Regions from separate parts of the Colwellia sp. BRX8-9 genome, predicted to be linked through region 1. Evidence: predicted binding sites of a transcription regulator. Region 1 holds the regulator's gene; the other holds the start of a gene.
What was found. The regulator FliA, encoded in region 1, starts transcription of late flagellar genes. The targets are predictions, from matches to a motif close to CTAAAGNTNNNNNNNNNNNNGCCGATA.

Region 1 (9,638 bases):
ATGGACGGACATTTAGCCTATATACAATTTATTGTTGCCAGTTTTGAAACCTTGCCCATCGGGGAGTACAAGTTTACGGCCGATAAATTTAAAGAAGTGGTTGAATGGGGCGAGTGGATGTTTGTTACCGCGTTATCGTTAGCATTAGCGCCGCTAACGGCTATGTTATTGATTAACTTTTCTTTTGGAGTTATGACGCGAGCAGCCCCGCAATTAAATATTTTTGCGATAGGTTTTCCGGTAACTATGTGTGCTGGTTTGTTAATTATGTGGTTAACTATGGGTAACTTTTTTACGCATTATGAATTGCAATGGCAACGTGCACTCGACTTTAGCTGTTACCTCATTAATTGTAAGGCAAACTAATGGCTGATGCAGGTAGCGGTGAAAAAACAGAAGAACCTACGGCTAAGAAAATTGCTGATGCGAGAAAAAAAGGTCAAATAGCACGTTCAAAAGATTTAGGCACTATGTTTGTGTTGGTGGGGAGTGCTGTTGCAATAATGCTGGTTGGCGGTATGTTAACTGAAAGCTTAGCCGGAATTATGAAACGGTCATTTAGCTTGAGCCGTGAAGAAGTCATGGACATTCATGCGTTATACAATGTGCTTAGGGGCTCGGTAGGCACGTTAGTTGCTCCAATGTTGTGGATATTCTCTATTATTATCGTCGCCGCTTTTATTGGCAATACTATGTTGGGAGGGATGAGTTTTTCTTCTGAGGCTATGGCGCCAAAGGCTAGTAAATTGTCACCTTTAGCCGGTTTAAAGCGTATGTTTGGCATAAAAGCTTTAGTCGAGTTATTCAAGTCGTTAATGAAGTTTTTTGTGGTTTTTATTGTCGCGTATCTGTTGTTGAGTAGTTTGTTTCCAGAAATATTAGGTCTTAGTTTGGAGCTGATCCCACTGAGTTTAGAGCACTCGGTAACTTTATTACAATGGATGTTTTTAGCATTAGCCTTATCGGTAGGTATTATTGCTGCGATTGATGCGCCCTATCAAACTTGGGATCACAACCGTCAGTTAAAAATGACTAAGCAAGAAATTAAAGACGAAATGAAAAATTCTGAGGGTAGTCCTGAAATCAAAGGTCGTATTCGTCGTACTCAATATGAAATGTCGCAGCGTAAAATGATGCAAGAAGTGCCAGACTCTGATGTGGTTATCACCAATCCGACGCATTATGCGGTTGCGTTGAAATATGATGTCACCGCCGGTGGTGCGCCAATGTTAGTGGCAAAAGGTATTGATGAAATGGCGATGCATATTCGTACTATCGCTAAAGAAAATAATGTTGAAATTATTGCTTCTCCGGCATTAGCACGGTCTTTATATTATAGCGCAGACGCCAATCAAGAAATCCCAGAAGAGCTCTTCGCTGCGGTTGCTCAAGTGTTAGCTTTTATTTTTCAACTTAACGAACATAAAAAAGGTAAAGCCAAAAGGCCGACACCGATTGCAAAAAACCTTCCTATCCCCGATGAGTTCAAATATTAATACTCTTTATAATCATTAGGTTAAGTGTTTTGTTGTCGATTTATCCATCACTCTAATTATATTTAATCGACGTTGGTCTACTTATTGCTATTTCATGGTATGCGTCAAAAAAATATCATAAGAGTAATATGCAGTTAATTACTTCATTTAAAGAGTTCAAAAAAAGTAAAATAAACCTATTTTCTGGTTTAGGTACGCCAATATTAATTATGGCGGCGCTTGGAATGGTTATTTTACCTATGCCGGCATTTTTACTCGATATACTTTTTTCTTTTAATATTGCCTTATCTTTGGTGGTATTACTGATCACCGTTTATACCTTAAAGCCTCTTGAATTTGGCTCTTTTCCTGCCGTACTGTTAATTGCCACTATTTTACGTTTAGCACTAAATGTCGCGAGTACACGAGTGGTGCTACTTGAAGGCCATGAAGGGCCTGATGCTGCGGGTAAAGTTATTGAAGCCTTTGGCTCTGTGGTTATTGGTGGTAACTATGCGGTTGGTTTAGTGGTTTTTGTTATATTAATCATTATTAACTTTGTGGTTGTTACTAAAGGTGCTGGGCGTATTGCTGAAGTAACCGCGCGTTTTACCCTCGATGCTATGCCCGGTAAGCAAATGGCAATCGATGCTGATTTGAATGCTGGCTTTATTACCGCTGACCAAGCAAGAGAAAGACGTATCGAAGTCACCAGTGAAGCTGATTTTTATGGCTCAATGGATGGTGCCAGTAAGTTTGTTAAAGGTGATGCGGTTGCCGGCATATTAATTTTATTGATTAATATTATCGGTGGACTCGTTATCGGTATGGTACAACACGATTTAAGCTTTGACAGAGCGGTTGAAATATACACCTTATTAACGATTGGAGACGGCCTAGTAGCGCAAATTCCAGGTCTACTTTTATCGGTAGGTACGGCGATTGTTGTTACGCGACAAAATACCTCTCAGGACATGGGCGAGCAAGTCAGCAGCCAATTAGGTCAAGAACGTTCTTTGTATATTGCTGCCGCCGTTATGTTTGTCATGGGTGTTATTCCGGGCATGCCACACTTTGCATTTTTATTCTTTGCTTTTATGATCGCTGGAACCGCCTTTTTAAGTGGAAAGTACAAAATTGCCAAAGAAAAACAATTAGCGGATAAATCAGATGCTGAACAGGTTGAAACCCAGCAACAAGAAGCAGAAGTAAAAGACTTAGGTTGGGACGATGTTAACCATGTTGACATTATCGGCTTAGAAATTGGTTATCGCCTAATACCTCTAGTAGATAAATCTCAAGGTGGGGAACTCCTTAACCGTATTAAAGGTGTTCGTAAAAAACTATCCCAAGAGTTTGGCTTTCTAGTGCCGGCGGTACATATTCGCGATAATCTTGATTTAGACCCTAATGTTTATCAAATATCATTAATGGGCGTGACTATCGGTGAAGCTGAAATTAGACACGATCATGAATTAGCGATAAATCCAGGGCAAGTGTTTGGCAAACTTGACGGCGTGGCAACAATCGATCCTGCTTTTGGACTAGAAGCAGTATGGATAAAACCAGCACAACGCGAACATGCTCAGTCTTTAGGCTATACCGTGGTTGACGCATCGACTGTCCTTGCCACTCATTTAAGTCAAATACTAACAAATAACGCGGCACAGTTACTTGGTCATGAAGAAGTACAAAACCTTCTTGATATGCTAGGCAAAAATTATCCTAAATTAATTGAAGGGTTCATCCCTGATGTTTTATCACTGGGTACTTTGGTTAAAGTACTACAAAACCTAATGAATGAAGGTGTTGCTGTTCGTGATATGCGCAGTATTATTCAAACGTTAGTTGAGTATGGTCCTAAGTCCCAAGACCCTGAAATTTTAACCGCCGCTGTTCGTATTACCTTGCGTAAATTCATTGTTCAAGAGTTAGTGGGACCCGTGACTGAGGTACCTGTCATAACTTTGGCGCCAGAGTTGGAACAGATGTTGCACCAGTCTATGCAAATGGCTGGCGACGATGGTGCTGGCATTGAACCAGGTTTAGCAGAACGGTTACAGAAATCATTAGCTGATGGTGCTCAACAACAAGAAATGGCGGGTGATACGCCAATATTGTTAACCTCAGGGATTTTAAGAGCGGTACTGGCTAAATTTGTTAAATATACTATTCCAGGCTTGCGGGTGATTTCATACCAAGAAATTCCTGATGATAAGCAGATAAAAATAGTAAGCGCCATAGGTCAATAATTACGATATCAGTAATGAGCAGCAGAAAATATTTGCGGTTAAATGAATAAGTCATTAACAGCGATTGCAGTTGATAAGGGGTTAGTTTTGAAAATTAAACGTTTTGTAGCAAAAGATATGAGAAGTGCGCTGACACAAATCAAAGACGAGCTAGGTGCTGACGCTGTGATTATGTCAAATAAACGCGTACCTGAAGGCGTTGAATTAATGGCTGCGGTTGACAACAACGTCGAAATTAAGGCAACACAACCCGCAATGCAAAATTCTCCTAAAATCAACTCAACAGCGCAAGCAACAAACAGTTTTGACCGTTCGATTGACAATGATGTGGTCAATATTAGACAAAATAATCCTTTGACCAGTCCTAGTGTTTCGCACAACTCTACAGCAGAAGATACTCGCTTACCTTCAGACAGTTTAGCGGCTTTATTAAGCCGTCAAGTTCAGCAAGCACCTGCAAATATTGGTCAAGGTATTAATCAAGCTCAGCATGATAAAATCGTCCAGGCAGCCGCTAAGCTAAATAACCCTAGTAACTCAGCGCAAGTTTCAACGCCAACACCGTCAAGCAATATTGAGCAGCAATTTAAAAGCTTCACCGACCGTTTAGAGCAAAATAGCCAAGAACAAGGTGATGAACAATCAAGCGACTCATATCAACAGCCGGTGATGAACCAAGCACAGTCTTTAGTAAGCGATGGCTTACCGCCACAAAATGTAAATAACGCCGACTTAGAGAAAATGAAACACGAAATGTCTTCTATTCGTGAATTACTAGAACATCAAATTTCGGGGTTAATGTGGCAGGATATGGCGCAAAAAGATCCCGCTCGTGCGATGTTGGTTAATCGACTAATGTCTTTGGGTATGAGCGAACAAGTTTCAGATCAAATTGCAGGTTATATTCCAGCACAAAAAAATGACCAAGATACTTGGTTATTAGCGAAGAAATTTATCAGCCAACAAATTAATACCACTAATAATGACATTATTCATCGTGGTGGCGTGGTTTCATTAGTGGGACCTACCGGCGTAGGTAAAACAACTACCGTAGCTAAACTCGCGGCGCGGTTTGCTCAGATTCATGGCGCAGACCAAGTGGTGATGATCTCAACAGATAACTACCGTATTGCTGGATTTGAACAATTAGCCACTTACGGCCGAATTATTGGTTGTGATGTAAAGCTTGCTGGTGATGCAAAAACCTTAGATACATTGTTGCAACAGTTCTCCAAAAAGAAACTGATACTTATTGATACTGCAGGTATGGGGCAACGTGATATGCGTTTAGCTAAACACCTAACTACTTTAGTTTCTAATGCAAGGGTCAGAATTCGCAACTATTTAGTGTTAGCTGCTAATACTCAACAACGAGTTATGCAAGAAAATGTTGATCGCTTTAAAAAAGTACCTTTAGCTGGCTGTATTTATACTAAACTTGATGAAAGCCTTAGCATAGGAGAAATAATTTCCACTTCGATTCAAAACGGTTTAGCGATAGGCTACTTAACGGATGGACAAAGAGTTCCTGAAGATATTAAAGTTGCAAATGCTGAAAAACTCGTTACGCTAGCAGATAAAATGAGCGCGAAAAATCAAATTAATAATCCAATAAATTGGCGAACAGCACCGATGAGTGCTAATACAGCTGTATTTCCATAACTTGTTCTAAATATGTGAATTTTGAAGCTATAAAAATATGCAGATTAAATGATTATAGGGTTATACTAAATTAAATTGATAGCTATTCGTAAGAAAGTAGAGAAATACGATAAATGAATGATCAAGCAAGTGGCTTAAGAAAAATGCAAAATTCAGCTCCGGTAAAAGTCATTGCTGTCTCTGGCGGTAAAGGCGGAGTAGGTAAAACTAACGTTTCGCTTAATACCGCTATTGCACTTGGACAATTAGGACAACGAGTTTTAGTTTTAGATGCCGATTTAGGCTTGGCTAATGTCGATGTTATGCTAGGTTTGCGGGTAAAACGTAACTTATCACATGTGCTTTCTGGCGAGTGTGAATTAGACGATATAATTATTGAAGGTCCCGCTGGTATTAATATCATTCCTGCTACGTCAGGTTCACAATCTATGGTCGATTTAACGCCTGCTGAACATGCGGGTTTAATTCGCGCTTTTAGTGATATGAACACAAAATTTGATGTACTTATTGTTGACACTGCCGCCGGTATTTCCGACATGGTACTAAGCTTTTGCCGTGCCTCACAAGATGTGATGTTAGTGGTCTGTGATGAACCTACATCTATTACTGATTGCTACGCCTTAATGAAATTATTAAGTCGAGATCATGGTGTATTTAAATTTAAAGTTGTTGCCAACATGGTGAGAACGCCAAGAGAAGGACAACAACTCTTTGGTAAGCTTTCTAAAGTTACCGATCGATTTTTAGATGTTGCACTTGAACTCGTTGCTGTCATTCCATTTGACGAAAATATAAGAAATTCCGTTAGAAAACAAAAAGCAATTGTTGAAGCTTATCCACAATCGCCTGCAGCGGTTGCTTTTAAATCTTTAGCAGGTAATTTAATTAAATGGCCGGTGCCTAAACAAGCGTCAGGTCATTTAGAGTTTTTTATTGAACAATTGTTAGAACATTAATAACAATAGTAATCAGATATGAGTACTTTGTTGAAAGTTCTATATCTTTCCTATAATTTAGCGAGTGAGCGATAGTGGTAAAACCAAATGCTTACAGTATTCAAACTGATAAATCTGCTATAATTTCGCAGCATACAGTTTTAGTGAAAAGAATCGCTTATCACCTATTAGCAAGGTTGCCTGCGAGCGTGCAGGTTGATGACCTTATTCAGTCAGGCATGATAGGCCTGCTTGAAGCGTCTAATAATTTTGATCACGGCAAAGGTGCAAGTTTTGAAACCTTTGCTGGTATTCGTATCCGTGGTGCTATGCTTGATGAAATACGCCGTGGTGACTGGACTCCCCGCTCTGTTCATAAAAATAGCCGCATGGTCAGTGAAGCGATAAAATTGCTTGAAGCAAGTTTAGGTCGTGATGTAACTGATATTGAAGTTGCTGAAAAACTTGATATTTCGTTAAATGACTACCATCATATTCTAAGTGAGGTCAGTACCGGTAAAATAATTGGTATTGAAGACTTAAGTACGGGGGCAGATGCTATATCGAATATGGAAGATGTGAATAATAACGATCCCTATGATAATTTTGAAAAAATAGTTTTTAAAAAATCGTTAACAGCATGCATTTCCACTTTACCCGAACGCGAAGCTCTAGTACTGTCACTATATTACGACGAAGAATTAAATCTTCGAGAGATTGGTCAAGTGCTTGATGTAAGTGAGTCGCGTGTTAGCCAAATTCACAGTCAAGCGATGCATAGGTTAAAAGGACGTATGCAATCTTGGCAAAGTTGAGTAGAATATACATATAATCACAATTTTAAAATGTTCTCACCGGAGGGTGCCTTGGATAAAAATATGAAAGTTCTTGTTGTTGATGATTTTTCAACGATGAGACGTATCGTCAAAAACTTGTTACGAGATTTAGGTTTCACTAACATTTCAGAAGCAGATGACGGTAGCACTGCTTTACCGATGTTAAAAGAAGGCTCTTTTGACTTTGTTGTAACTGATTGGAATATGCCAGGTATGCAAGGTATTGATTTGCTCAAAGCCATCCGTGCCGATGCGAAGTTATCACATATCCCAGTATTGCTGATTACTGCTGAAGCAAAGAAAGAACAAATTGTGATGGCGGCTCAAGCGGGTGTTAATGGCTATATTGTAAAACCATTTACCGCAGCGACGTTAAACGCCAAGTTAGATAAAATATTTCAACGCTTAGGTTAATTCCTTAATTAGATAGATAATTAATTAATCTAAACGTGAGGTTTTTGCATGAGTGCGAATACAAATGTGCATGTTTCTTTGGAAGAAGCAAAGCTACTGGTCGAATATTTAGAAAGTGGTCAACAAGACAAGGCAGATGAATTAATTGCTGAAATTCAAAATCCAATTAATTCTGAATTGTTTGCTGAAATAGGCAAGCTGACTCGCCAACTACATGACTCATTAAATAATTTTCAATTAGATTCCAGGTTAAATGATTTAGCGACAGCAGATATCCCCGATGCTCAAGAACGTCTAAACTACGTTATAACGCGAACGGAAGAAGCCGCTAATAAAACCATGGATGCTGTTGAATCTATTTTCCCCGTTGTGGATACGATACAAAAGCAAATAAAGGCTGTTAATCCGTTATGGCAAAAATTAATGCATAACAAATTGGAATTAACCGAATTTAAAAGTTTATGTGTTGATATAGATTTATTATTAAAAACGACAGATAGAGAATCAGTGCGTATGCATGATTTAATGACTGATGTTTTGATGGCGCAAGATTTTCAAGATTTAACCGGACAAGTTATTCGTAAAGTTATTGATCTAGTTCGTGAAGTAGAGGATAGCTTGATTGGTATGCTAACCGCTTTTGGTATTACGACAGATAGTAATGCAGAGCGAAGTAAACCTAAAGTAGGTGATAACTTAGTTGAAGGCCCGATCGTTAATGCAGCACAACGTGATGATGTTGTCGCTGACCAAGATGATGTTGATGACCTTTTATCAAGTTTAGGATTTTAATAGGAGTTGCTGGATGTCATTTGAGCAAGATGAAGAGATTCTTCAGGATTTTTTAATAGAAGCTGGAGAAATACTTGAAACGCTTTCGGAACAACTCGTAGAACTTGAAAACGACCCCGATAATGCCGAATTATTAAATGCTATTTTTAGAGGTTTTCACACCGTTAAAGGTGGGGCCGGATTTTTAGCATTACATAATTTAGTTGACGTATGTCATGGCGCGGAAAATATTTTCGATCTGTTACGTACCAACCAACGTAGTGTTAGTGCAAGCCTAATGGACGTTATTTTACAAGCGCTTGATGTTGTAAATGAAATGTTTGTACAAGTTCAAAACGGCGAGAAACTTGATAAAGCTGATGCTCAATTACTTGCAGAATTGCATCGTTTAAGCCAACCAGAAGGCAAAGAGCAAGCGCCTGCGCCAGTCGTTGTTGAAGCAGTAGCTACTCATGAAAGCGAAAGTTCTTCTAGCGATGAAATGTCAGAAGATGAATTTGAACGACTTCTCGACGAACTCCATGGTGGTGGCTCAGCTTCTACGCCAGCCCCAGCACCTGAAGCAACAGCAACGTCTTCAGACAGCAATGATATTTCAGATGACGAATTTGAATCCTTACTCGATGAACTTCACGGTCAAGGTGCTTTTTCGCCTGAAGTTGCTGCTAATAATTCAAGTAAACCATCTTCATCGAATAACAGTTCATCAGATGAAATAAGTGACGATGACTTTGAAGCTTTATTAGACGAATTACATGGTCAAGGTCAAGCGCCGAAATTATCTGTTACTCCAGCACCTAGCGCACCAACACCAGCACCAACACCTGTTGCTCAAACACCAGCCGCGAAGCCAGCACCTGTAGCTCCTGCAGCTAAACCTGTCGCTAAAGCGCCAGTGCCAGAAAAAGCACCCGCTAAAGCAATGCAGGGTGAAACAACTGTTAGGGTTGACACTAAACGTCTTGATCAAATTATGAATATGGTTGGTGAGCTTGTTTTAGTGAGAAATCGCTTAACAAGTTTGGGCTTAACCAAAGAGGATGAAGATTTAACGAAAGCTGTTTCTAACCTTGATGCGGTAACGACTGATTTGCAAGGTGCGGTAATGAAAACCCGTATGCAGCCAATCAAGAAAGTCTTTGGACGATTTCCTCGAGTTGTTCGAGATTTAGCGCGCAGTTTAGACAAAGAAATTAAATTAGTGCTCAAAGGTGAAGAAACCGATCTAGATAAAAACCTTGTTGAGGCACTCGCTGATCCATTAGTGCATTT
Region 2 (9,638 bases), on a different contig from region 1:
GCATTTCTGGAAGAATATTAGTTTCGGTACTCTTTAAGTATCGATCAACTTCACGCACAGGGTTACCATTTTCATCCCTAATAATTATGTAATTTTCATCTCTTGCATATTGTTCAACTGCATCTAAAACATGTGATTTAACCGGCTTTAGCTTAGTTTTAATCATGCCAGTAAAAGCGACGGGGTCTATTACTGTATCACTTGCTTTTTGTTCTAAGATAACTTCAAGCGATAACTCACCAGAGGTTATTTCTCCTGCGTAGGTATCATCTTCAAGTAAGGTTCGAGTGATCGCACTATCAAGGTTAACTTTTGCGAAGCTACCTTGAGTTAACGATAGCATGGCACCCGCTGATTCAATTGAACCATCAAGGTTTAAAACAATGCTCAAGCCGTCTTCAGCAAAAACAGCAGAAGCATTTAAGCTGATTTTTTCACTACCTGAAGTGGCACTGATTTTAAATAATATGCCGCCATTAGCCGTTTCTTCATCAAGCGTTATAGAACCTACCGCACCATCAATACTCAAAAATGGGCCTATTGGGAAGGTTCCCTCCGTAATGGTGCCTGCTTCATACCTTATGCCCATTTCTGATAAGGCGTCGGTAACGTCTGCTAGTAATAAAAAGCTCGCTGCTTCAGCCTCAACCATTAAACCAGCACTATCAATGAGTTCGATGTACTTGTCGCCTTCGGTAGTTACACCGGTATTGGCTTCTTTACCCACTTCAAATAGATGACTAAAGAGACGCACATCAGCAACCATAGCTTTTGCTTTAGCAATAGCATCACCTGTTGTTGGTACTTCCGTTTCAGGCTCACTGCGGCCATCTTCATCTTCATTGGCCTCTTCATATTCTGATTGATTTTCTAAGGTGATTTCTTGTTGGTCAAGCTCGCCCAGTATTTCACTGTTATCTTGGCTTGATAATATTGGATCTGCAGCTATCGCTTGAGCTGCAGCAGCTGCGACATCGCCAGCACTATCAAGAACTTCAACTAAAGACAGTTCAAAACCTTCATCGTTATCATCTTGATGTACCAGTAATGCGCCATTGTGTTCGACTATATCTTCAATAACATCGGCTAATCTATTTGATAGAACACCCGTAGCATTTTCTTGGCCGGCAAACAAAACAGACATAATGCCAGCATTGATCAAGCCGTAGCGTAACTCATTAACATTATCTTCACCTGCAACACTGGCTGCATTTTCGACAGCCGTTGGCTCAAGTGCCGTTAAACTGCCCATAATATTAAAAGCATTGGCAATAATAGAAGAGTGCGCTTGTATTGTTGTTTCACTAACTCCGCTTTCATCGGCTTCTATAAGTGCTGCGGCTAAATGGGTGAGAGCTGATATATTTACATTTGCGGTCCCTGCATTATCACTCCCTACGGTTGAAATCGCTGATAAGACTAAGGTTGGATCAACAGTGGCTAGTGCTATTGGGGCGCCATGGGCTAATTGACCACAACCTGCAGGAGCATCACATATCATCGTGGTGTTTTCACCTACAGATAATTCTACTTTGATAGCGCCGTCGTAATCTAAAAGAGTAATGGTATAGCTGCCATCATCTTCAGTAATAATTGAAGATGCAGCTAACTCGTCATCTTCAAGTTTAACCGCTTTTCCGTCAACGTATTTATAAACAGTAACCACAGCGTTTGCTATTGTGCCTTTTATCGCTTTACCTTTGACAACGGTTTGTATGAGGACTGGAGCAGGTGGTGGTGCTATTGTAGGGGGTTTAGTACTAGAGCTACTGGAGCCACCACAAGCGGTGAGGGCTGAAATTAGCGCAAGAGAAATAATATTTTGAGTGAATTTCATTAAATAATCCTTATTCATATATGAGAAATATATCACGTATATTATTTAAGCAGATAAAGACAAGTTTTTAAAGAAAAAATAATAATTAGTCGTAACAATCTAAGAATAATTAGAAGGAAAGAGAAGGGGGGATAAAGATTAAGTCACTAATAATTAACTATTATTAGTGACTTTTGGTGGGCGTTTTAACAATATTTAGCGTTCAATAAAATGGGTTATTTTATCAATAATACCTTTACTATCTAAACCAAGCTCTTGATGAATCTCTTGTTGGGTACCATGCTTGATAAAGGTATCAGGTAAGCCAATATTTAATATTTTAATCGCAACACCTTGGCTTAGTATATATTCATTGACTGCTGAACCTGCGCCACCTGCAATTGCATTATCTTCAACGGTCACAATAACACTATGGCTTTTTACAATGTGGTCGATAAGTGTTACATCAAGCGGTTTTATAAAACGCATATCAATGAGCGTAGTATTTAATTGTTGAGCCGCTACTTTGGCTTCATCAAAAGTACTACCAAAGTTTAAAATGGCAACCTTCGGCTCAGCACTATCAGTGGTTGTTTCTAAAATAGTTTTTGCTTTACCTATTTCAATTGTCTCGCTGATGTCAGGTAAAGGCGCACCATTGCCTGACCCTCTTGGATAACGAACAGCCGCAGGACCATCATGCTTAAAACCCGTGCTAAGCATCAATTGACATTCTCTTTCATCCGATGGCGCCATAATAACAATATTTGGAACACAACGCATAAAGCTTAAATCAAACGAGCCTTGATGAGTTGGCCCGTCTGCGCCAACAATGCCGGCTCGGTCAATCGCGAACAAAACGGGTAAGTTTTGGATCGCCACATCATGAATGAATTGATCGTAACCACGCTGTAAAAAGCTTGAATAAATAGCGACTACCGGTTTTTTACCGCCAATAGCGAGACCCGCAGCAAAAGTTACCGCGTGTTGTTCTGCAATCGCGACATCAAAGTACTGCTTAGGAAAGCGCTGACTAAATTCAACCATGCCAGAGCCTTCACCCATGGCAGGTGTGATGGCTATTAGTGAATCATTATTTTCTGCTGTTCTGCAGAGCCAATCGCCAAATATTTTTGAATAAGTGGGTAAACATGGCTTACTCTTTGGCAAACTCGTTTGTGCGGGATCAAATTTAGGGACAGCATGATATTTTATCGGGTCTTGCTCTGCTGCGTGATAACCTTTGCCTTTTTTCGTGGCAATATGAAGGATTTGAGGCCCTTTTAAGTTACGCATATTAGTAATGGTATCAACCAAACCATTGACATCATGACCGTCGATAGGGCCAATGTAATTAAAGCCTAACTCTTCAAAAAAGGTACTGGGTACAACCATGCCTTTTAAATGTTCTTCTGCACGACTTGCTAATTCTTTAATAGGTGGAATACCCTTTAGTATGCGCTTACCACCCTCGCGTATTCCTGTATATATACTGCCAGATAACAATCGAGCAAAGTGATTATTCAATGCACCAACATTTTCTGAAATTGACATTTCATTGTCATTTAAAATAACCAGCATATCGCTTTTAATATCACCAGCATGATTTAACGCTTCAAAAGCCATACCTGCTGTCATTGCGCCGTCACCAATAACAGCAACAACTTTACGATTTTTTGCTTCTTGTTCTGCAGCAACAGCCATACCTAGTGCCGCAGAGATAGACGTGCTTGAATGGCCAACACTTAATACATCATATTCACTTTCTTCACGCCACGGAAAAGGGTGCAAACCATCTTTTTGACGAATAGTATGCAGTTGATCGCGCCGACCCGTTAAAATTTTATGTGGATAAGCTTGATGGCCAACATCCCATATAAGGTGATCAAAAGGCGTTTTATAAACATAATGTAATGCGACCGTTAATTCTATTGTGCCTAAACCAGAAGCAAAATGGCCACTACTTTTACTTACAGAACTTAATAAGTAACTACGCAGTTCTGTACTGGCCTGAATTAGCTGGCTTTTATTTAACATGCGCAGATCGTCAGGAGAATTTATATTGGCCAATAAAGGGTAGTCGGCAAGATTTATAGTCATATTTATTTTGTTTATTCTTTAAATTGCAAGAGCAAGATCAATGAGCGCGTTTGATAATAAACGTCGCAAATTGAGCTAAGTTATCTGTATTGTAGGGTAAAGTTGCTAAAGCTTGAAGTGCTTGTTGATATAAGTTGTCAGCTTTTTGCTGAGCGCCCTGTAAACCTAATAGCGCAGGGTAGGTACTTTTATTAGAGGAAACGTCTGAACCTGCTGGTTTTCCTAGTTCTTCTTCACTAGAAATAATATCAATTATATCATCGCGCACTTGATAGGCTAAACCAATATGATCAGCATAAATGGCGAGTTGGTGCTTTTCATCGGCAGAAATATCGTTACTTAACTCTGTAACCATGGTCACAGAAGCTTTTAACAACGCACCTGTTTTTAGTGAATGTAGTTTTTCTAGTTCAGCTAAAGTGATCACTTTATCGGTCGCAGAAATATCAAGTGCTTGTCCACCGCACATGCCTTGGTAACCTGAAGCATTGACTAATTGACGGATTAAGCTAATACGTTTTGATTCAACCGCGGCGCTAAAGTTATGATTAACTAAAATATCAAAGGCAAGTGTCTGTAAACTATCACCTGCTAAAATAGCGGTCGCTTCATCAAACGCTTTATGACAAGTTGGTTGCCCACGACGTAAATCATCATCATCCATCGAAGGTAAGTCATCATGAATTAATGAAAAAGCATGGATACATTCTAATGCTGCCGCAATACCGTCAACGTCAGATAATTCAAGTCCCAGTGCATCACCGGTAATATAACTTAAATAAGGACGCATACGCTTACCACCAATTAATAAGCCGTATTGCATTGCTGATAGCAATTTTTGATCATTTATTTCATAAGCGGCTAATTTGTCGGCAAGGTATTCATTAATGCGCGTTTGATAAAAGTCGAGTTGGTATAATTGGGTCACTAATTACTACCCAAACTTTCTGAGTCAACTTCGTTTTCAAAATCTTCAAGTTGGGCTTTACCATTTTTAGTCAGTAAAATTTGAATTTTTTGTTCAGCATTTTTTAACTTTTCTTGACTGGCTTGGCTGAGATTTAAGCCGCGCTCAAAAAGGGTCATTGAATCTTCTAAACTCAATGCTCCTTGTTCTAAATTCTGAACAATAGTTTCAAGTTCTAAGAGTGATTCTTCAAAGCTTAAGTTTTCTATTTTTTTCTTAGCCATCATCGAGAGTTCAGTGATTAAATATCTAGGCGCAAATTTATACCAAACGCCTTAATTAATCAATAAACTTCAAATGCTTTTGCCCCTTAATGACTATCATATACTTTCTATTGTCGGTCATTCTATGACTATATTGGCGCTTATATTTATCGTTAAAGCGCTGCGGTTAACGATAACTAGATAAATATAAATTGGGTAAGCTTAAATATGGCGAATTTAGTTGGCAGTATTAACTGTCTCTGGGCTATACGTTGTTAAAGATATTGAACAATTATTTTGTTCAGCAAAGTTAACCTTAAAAATAGCGACTAATTACTTAAGTTATTGACAATATGGGCGATAATAAACTTATAGAACCGTAAGCCATTCATATGCAGTTTTAACTGCGCGCTTTGGATGGTTACGGTTAAATCACGAGTGTGGATAAGAATATAAGTATTCGCGTATCGTAATACCTTAATGTATTATCAAATAATACGACTATCCGTATCATTTTTTTGTGGAGACTTTTTTGTGGATATAGCAACAATATTAGGTGTAGTAGGCGCAATAGGTTTACTCATTATGGCAATGATGCTGTCTGGTGATATCGGCATGTTTATTGACGTTCAGTCAGTTATTATTGTTTTTGGTGGTTCAATATTTGTTGTTTTATCTAACTATAATCTTGGTCAGTTTTTTGGAATTGGGAAAATTATAGGTAAGGCTTTTATGTTTAAAATTGAACAGCCTGACGACCTTATTGAAAAATCAGTTGAAATGGCTGACGCCGCTCGTAAAGGGGGGTTTTTGGCTTTAGAAGAAGCAGAGATAACTAACGGCTTTATGCAAAAAGGGGTCGATATGTTGGTCGATGGCCACGATGCAGATGTAGTACGTGGCACACTAAAAAAAGATATTGAGCTTACTGCTGAACGCCATGAAACAGGCGTAGGTATGATGATGGCACTTGCTGATGTGGCACCCGCGATGGGCATGATTGGCACCTTAATTGGTTTGGTTGCGATGTTATCAAACATGGATGACCCCAAATCTATTGGTCCAGCTATGGCGGTTGCACTACTAACAACCCTATATGGAGCATTCCTCGCTAACGTTATTGCCATTCCTATAGCGTCAAAACTCAGGCTTCGCCTTGCTGAAGAAAAAATGAACCAGGAGCTTATTCTTGACGCTATTCTGGGTATTCAAGACGGACAAAATCCACGTGTCATCGAAGGGTTACTTAAAAACTATCTTGCTGAAGGTAAACGTGCTGTAAATACCACAGAAGAAGAGTAACGGGAGTAATTTATGGCTGAAAAATGTAAATGTCCACCTCCGGGGCTTCCCGCTTGGATGGGTACTTTTGCTGACTTAATGTCACTATTGATGTGCTTTTTCGTTTTGCTGTTATCTTTTTCTGAAATGGATGTTTTAAAGTTTAAACAAATTGCAGGTTCGATGAAGTTTGCGTTTGGTGTACAAAATAAGATTGAAGTAAAAGATATTCCTAAAGGCACCAGTATTATTGCGCAAGAATTTCGCCCGGGTAAACCTGAGCCAACACCTATAGAAGTTATTCAACAGCAAACCATGGAAATGACCCAACAGATGCTAGAGTTTCAAGCAGGTGATGAAACCTCTGCTGGTGGTCGACAAGAACAACGAGGTACAGAACGTGGTGGACAATCACAAAGTACTGCAGATGAAATGTCAGCCCAAGCAATGCAAAAGGCCCAAGACGAATTAGAGCAGGCTTCGCAAGAGCAAGTAAATGAATTAGTTAAAAAAATTGCTGATCAATTAGAACAACAAATTCAAGATGGTGCCATAGAGCTTGAATCTCTCGGACAACAAGTGATTATTCGTATTCGTGAAAATGGTTCTTTTCCTTCGGGTTCTGCTTTTTTACAACCACAGTTTCGCCCTATTATTAGAGAAATAGGTGAGCTACTCAACACGGTTCCGGGTGAAATTATGGTTTCTGCACACACAGATGATCGCGGTATTAGTTCAGAGTTATTTTCTTCAAATTGGGATTTATCAAGTAAACGAGCTGTCGCTATTGCTCATGAATTAATTAAAGTCCCTGAGTTTGACCAGTCACGTTTACTGGTTGTTGGTCATGCCGATACAAGACCGGTAGTGCCTAATACTAACGCGCTAAATCGCAGAAGAAACCGTCGTGTTGAGATTTCAATTAACCAAGGTAAAGCAAAGGAAACCGAACCTGTTTCTATTATTAAATAATAAATTAAGCCGATAAATTCAACTATCGTGATGGCGTTAAGTGATAAACCCCCGTTTATTGCTTAGCGTACATTTTTCAACTTACTCTTCATTTCAACTTACTCTTTATTTCAATTTCGTGTATAATTCGCGCCATTATTTTTGTCGGCCGATTATGGCCTTTAGTCTAGTTTTATATTTAGGGTCGTTTGTTCATGAAATTCATCGTAAAACTCCAATCTGAAATTGCTGTAAAGAGTCGCCCGGTTCGTAAGCGCTTTACTAAAATTTTAGAATCCAGCATTAAAAATGTTTTACGACGTGTTGATGAGCAAATTACCACTCAGGCAAACTGGGATAATATAGAGGTTAATACTAAAAATAACTGTCCTAAAAATCGTTTGGCACTTATTGATACCTTAAAATGTGTGCCGGGCATCGCTCATTTTCTTGAAGTTCAACAAACAACCTATACAGATGTGCATAACATTTTTGAAAAAACATTAGCAGCACACGAAAAGACAATTGAAAATAAAACGTTTTGTGTAAGAGCTAAACGAATTGGAACACACGACTTCAATTCCTTACAAGTTGAACAATATGTTGGCGGTGGTTTAAACGAGCACGTTGAATCCGCTAAAGTTAAATTGAAAAAACCTGATGTAACTATTCGATTAGAAATAAAAGATGAATACTTATTTATTGTCACAGAACGACATCAAGGACTAGGTGGTTTCCCAATAGCAAGCCAAGAAGATGTTTTATCATTAATGTCAGGTGGTTTTGATTCGGGTGTATCAAGTTTTCAAATGATCAGAAAGGGTGCTCGTACTCATTACTGTTTCTTTAACTTGGGTGGCGCTGCGCATGAAGTTGGCGTAAAACAAGTGAGTTACTACTTATGGAATAAATTCGGTGCATCACACAAAGTAAAGTTCTTTTCGGTTGATTTTGAACCGGTTGTTGCTGAAATTTTAGAAAATGTTGAAAACGGTCAAATGGGCGTTATTCTAAAACGTATGATGATGCGTGCTGCTGCGAAAATAGCGAAAAGAGCGAATATAGAATCTTTAGTTACGGGTGAAGCGTTAGGTCAAGTATCTAGCCAGACATTAACTAATTTAAATGTGATAGACCGAGTTACTGATACGTTAATTCTCCGTCCATTAGTCGCTTATGATAAACAAGATATTATTGATATCGCCCGTAAAATTGGTACTGAAGACTTTGCTAAAACTATTCCGGAATATTGTGGTGTAATATCAAAGCGCCCAACCATTAAAGCGGTATTATCTAAAATTGAAGCAGAAGAAGAAAACTTTGATTTTGATGTTTTAGACAAGGTTGTTGAAGCAACGCGTATGTACGATATACGTGATATTGGTAAAGAAAGTGAAGAAGAAATTCATGCAGTTGATACAGTAGACGATCTTCCTAGCGATTCAATCGTTATTGACATTAGAAGCCCTGATGAAGAAGACGAAAATCCTCTAGAACTTGAAAACGTCAACGTTGTTCATATTCCTTTTTATAAGCTATCTAATAAGTTTAGTGAGCTAGAGCAAGACAAAGAATATTTACTGTATTGTGATCAAGGTATAATGAGTAAGCTACAAGCACTTTACTTAATTGGTGAAGGCTATAAGAACGTTAAAGTTTACCGTCCTTAATATGACTCGTTAACTCGGGTCAATATTTATCCTCAAGTGCTTTAACAGCTAACCATAGTTGAGTATTTATCGCTGTGGTTAGTTTATGTTTCTCCCCTAAACGGTGAATGTAACCGTTGATATACTCTATTTCTGTACGACGTTTATTACGCACATCAGCGCGCATCGAAGAGGTGTTTCTATTGGTGCTTTTAGCAACATTATGGATTAGCTGTCGTAATAAAATTTCACTTAATATTACGCCTTCCTTCGTCGCTACAGCAACGACTTCACTGATAATATCTTCGGTCATTCTTTGGTAAGCTTTTTGATTTACTTCACCATTTTCAATGTCGTTTAGTGCTGAAATAGGGTTGATCACACAGTTAATGGCTAGCTTTTTCCATTGCGCTTGTTGAATGTTTTCTTGCCAGCTAAGCTGTTTCAGGCTTTTATTAAGGTGTTCTAACAATTGCTTTTGCTTTATTGAGTCCAGCGTCCCATAAATAATACCCAGATCGCTATGGCCCATACCTGTATGTTTAACATGATAAGGGGCGACTTTTTTAGCGCCTTGCGTAAGTAACAAAGCCAATAAACATTGTGATGGTTTAAGTCGTGGGCTAATTTCTTCGAGAGTTCCTAAACCATTGTGGGTAAGAATAATAACT

Region 2: the regulator FliA is predicted to act here: its motif matches at 5,423-5,449, upstream of pomA (flagellar motor protein PomA).

The regions. Positions count from the first base shown of each region.
Region 1 covers NZ_JACGVN010000004.1:36,195-45,832, reverse strand. The annotation lists gene fliR (flagellar biosynthetic protein FliR) at 1-366, shown strand, start outside; gene flhB (flagellar biosynthesis protein FlhB) at 366-1,496, shown strand; gene flhA (flagellar biosynthesis protein FlhA) at 1,625-3,727, shown strand; gene flhF (flagellar biosynthesis protein FlhF) at 3,815-5,389, shown strand; gene H4J70_RS04420 (MinD/ParA family protein) at 5,503-6,345, shown strand; gene H4J70_RS04415 (RNA polymerase sigma factor FliA) at 6,420-7,139, shown strand; gene cheY (chemotaxis response regulator CheY) at 7,191-7,574, shown strand; gene H4J70_RS04405 (protein phosphatase CheZ) at 7,623-8,366, shown strand; gene H4J70_RS04400 (chemotaxis protein CheA) at 8,380-9,638, shown strand, end outside.
Region 2 covers NZ_JACGVN010000033.1:7,258-16,895, reverse strand. The annotation lists gene H4J70_RS18950 (hypothetical protein) at 1-1,837, opposite strand, end outside; gene dxs (1-deoxy-D-xylulose-5-phosphate synthase) at 2,033-3,916, opposite strand; gene ispA ((2E,6E)-farnesyl diphosphate synthase) at 3,954-4,844, opposite strand; gene H4J70_RS18935 (exodeoxyribonuclease VII small subunit) at 4,844-5,107, opposite strand; gene pomA (flagellar motor protein PomA) at 5,621-6,388, shown strand; gene H4J70_RS18925 (flagellar motor protein MotB) at 6,401-7,339, shown strand; gene thiI (tRNA uracil 4-sulfurtransferase ThiI) at 7,534-8,988, shown strand; gene H4J70_RS18915 (ketopantoate reductase family protein) at 9,008-9,638, opposite strand, start outside.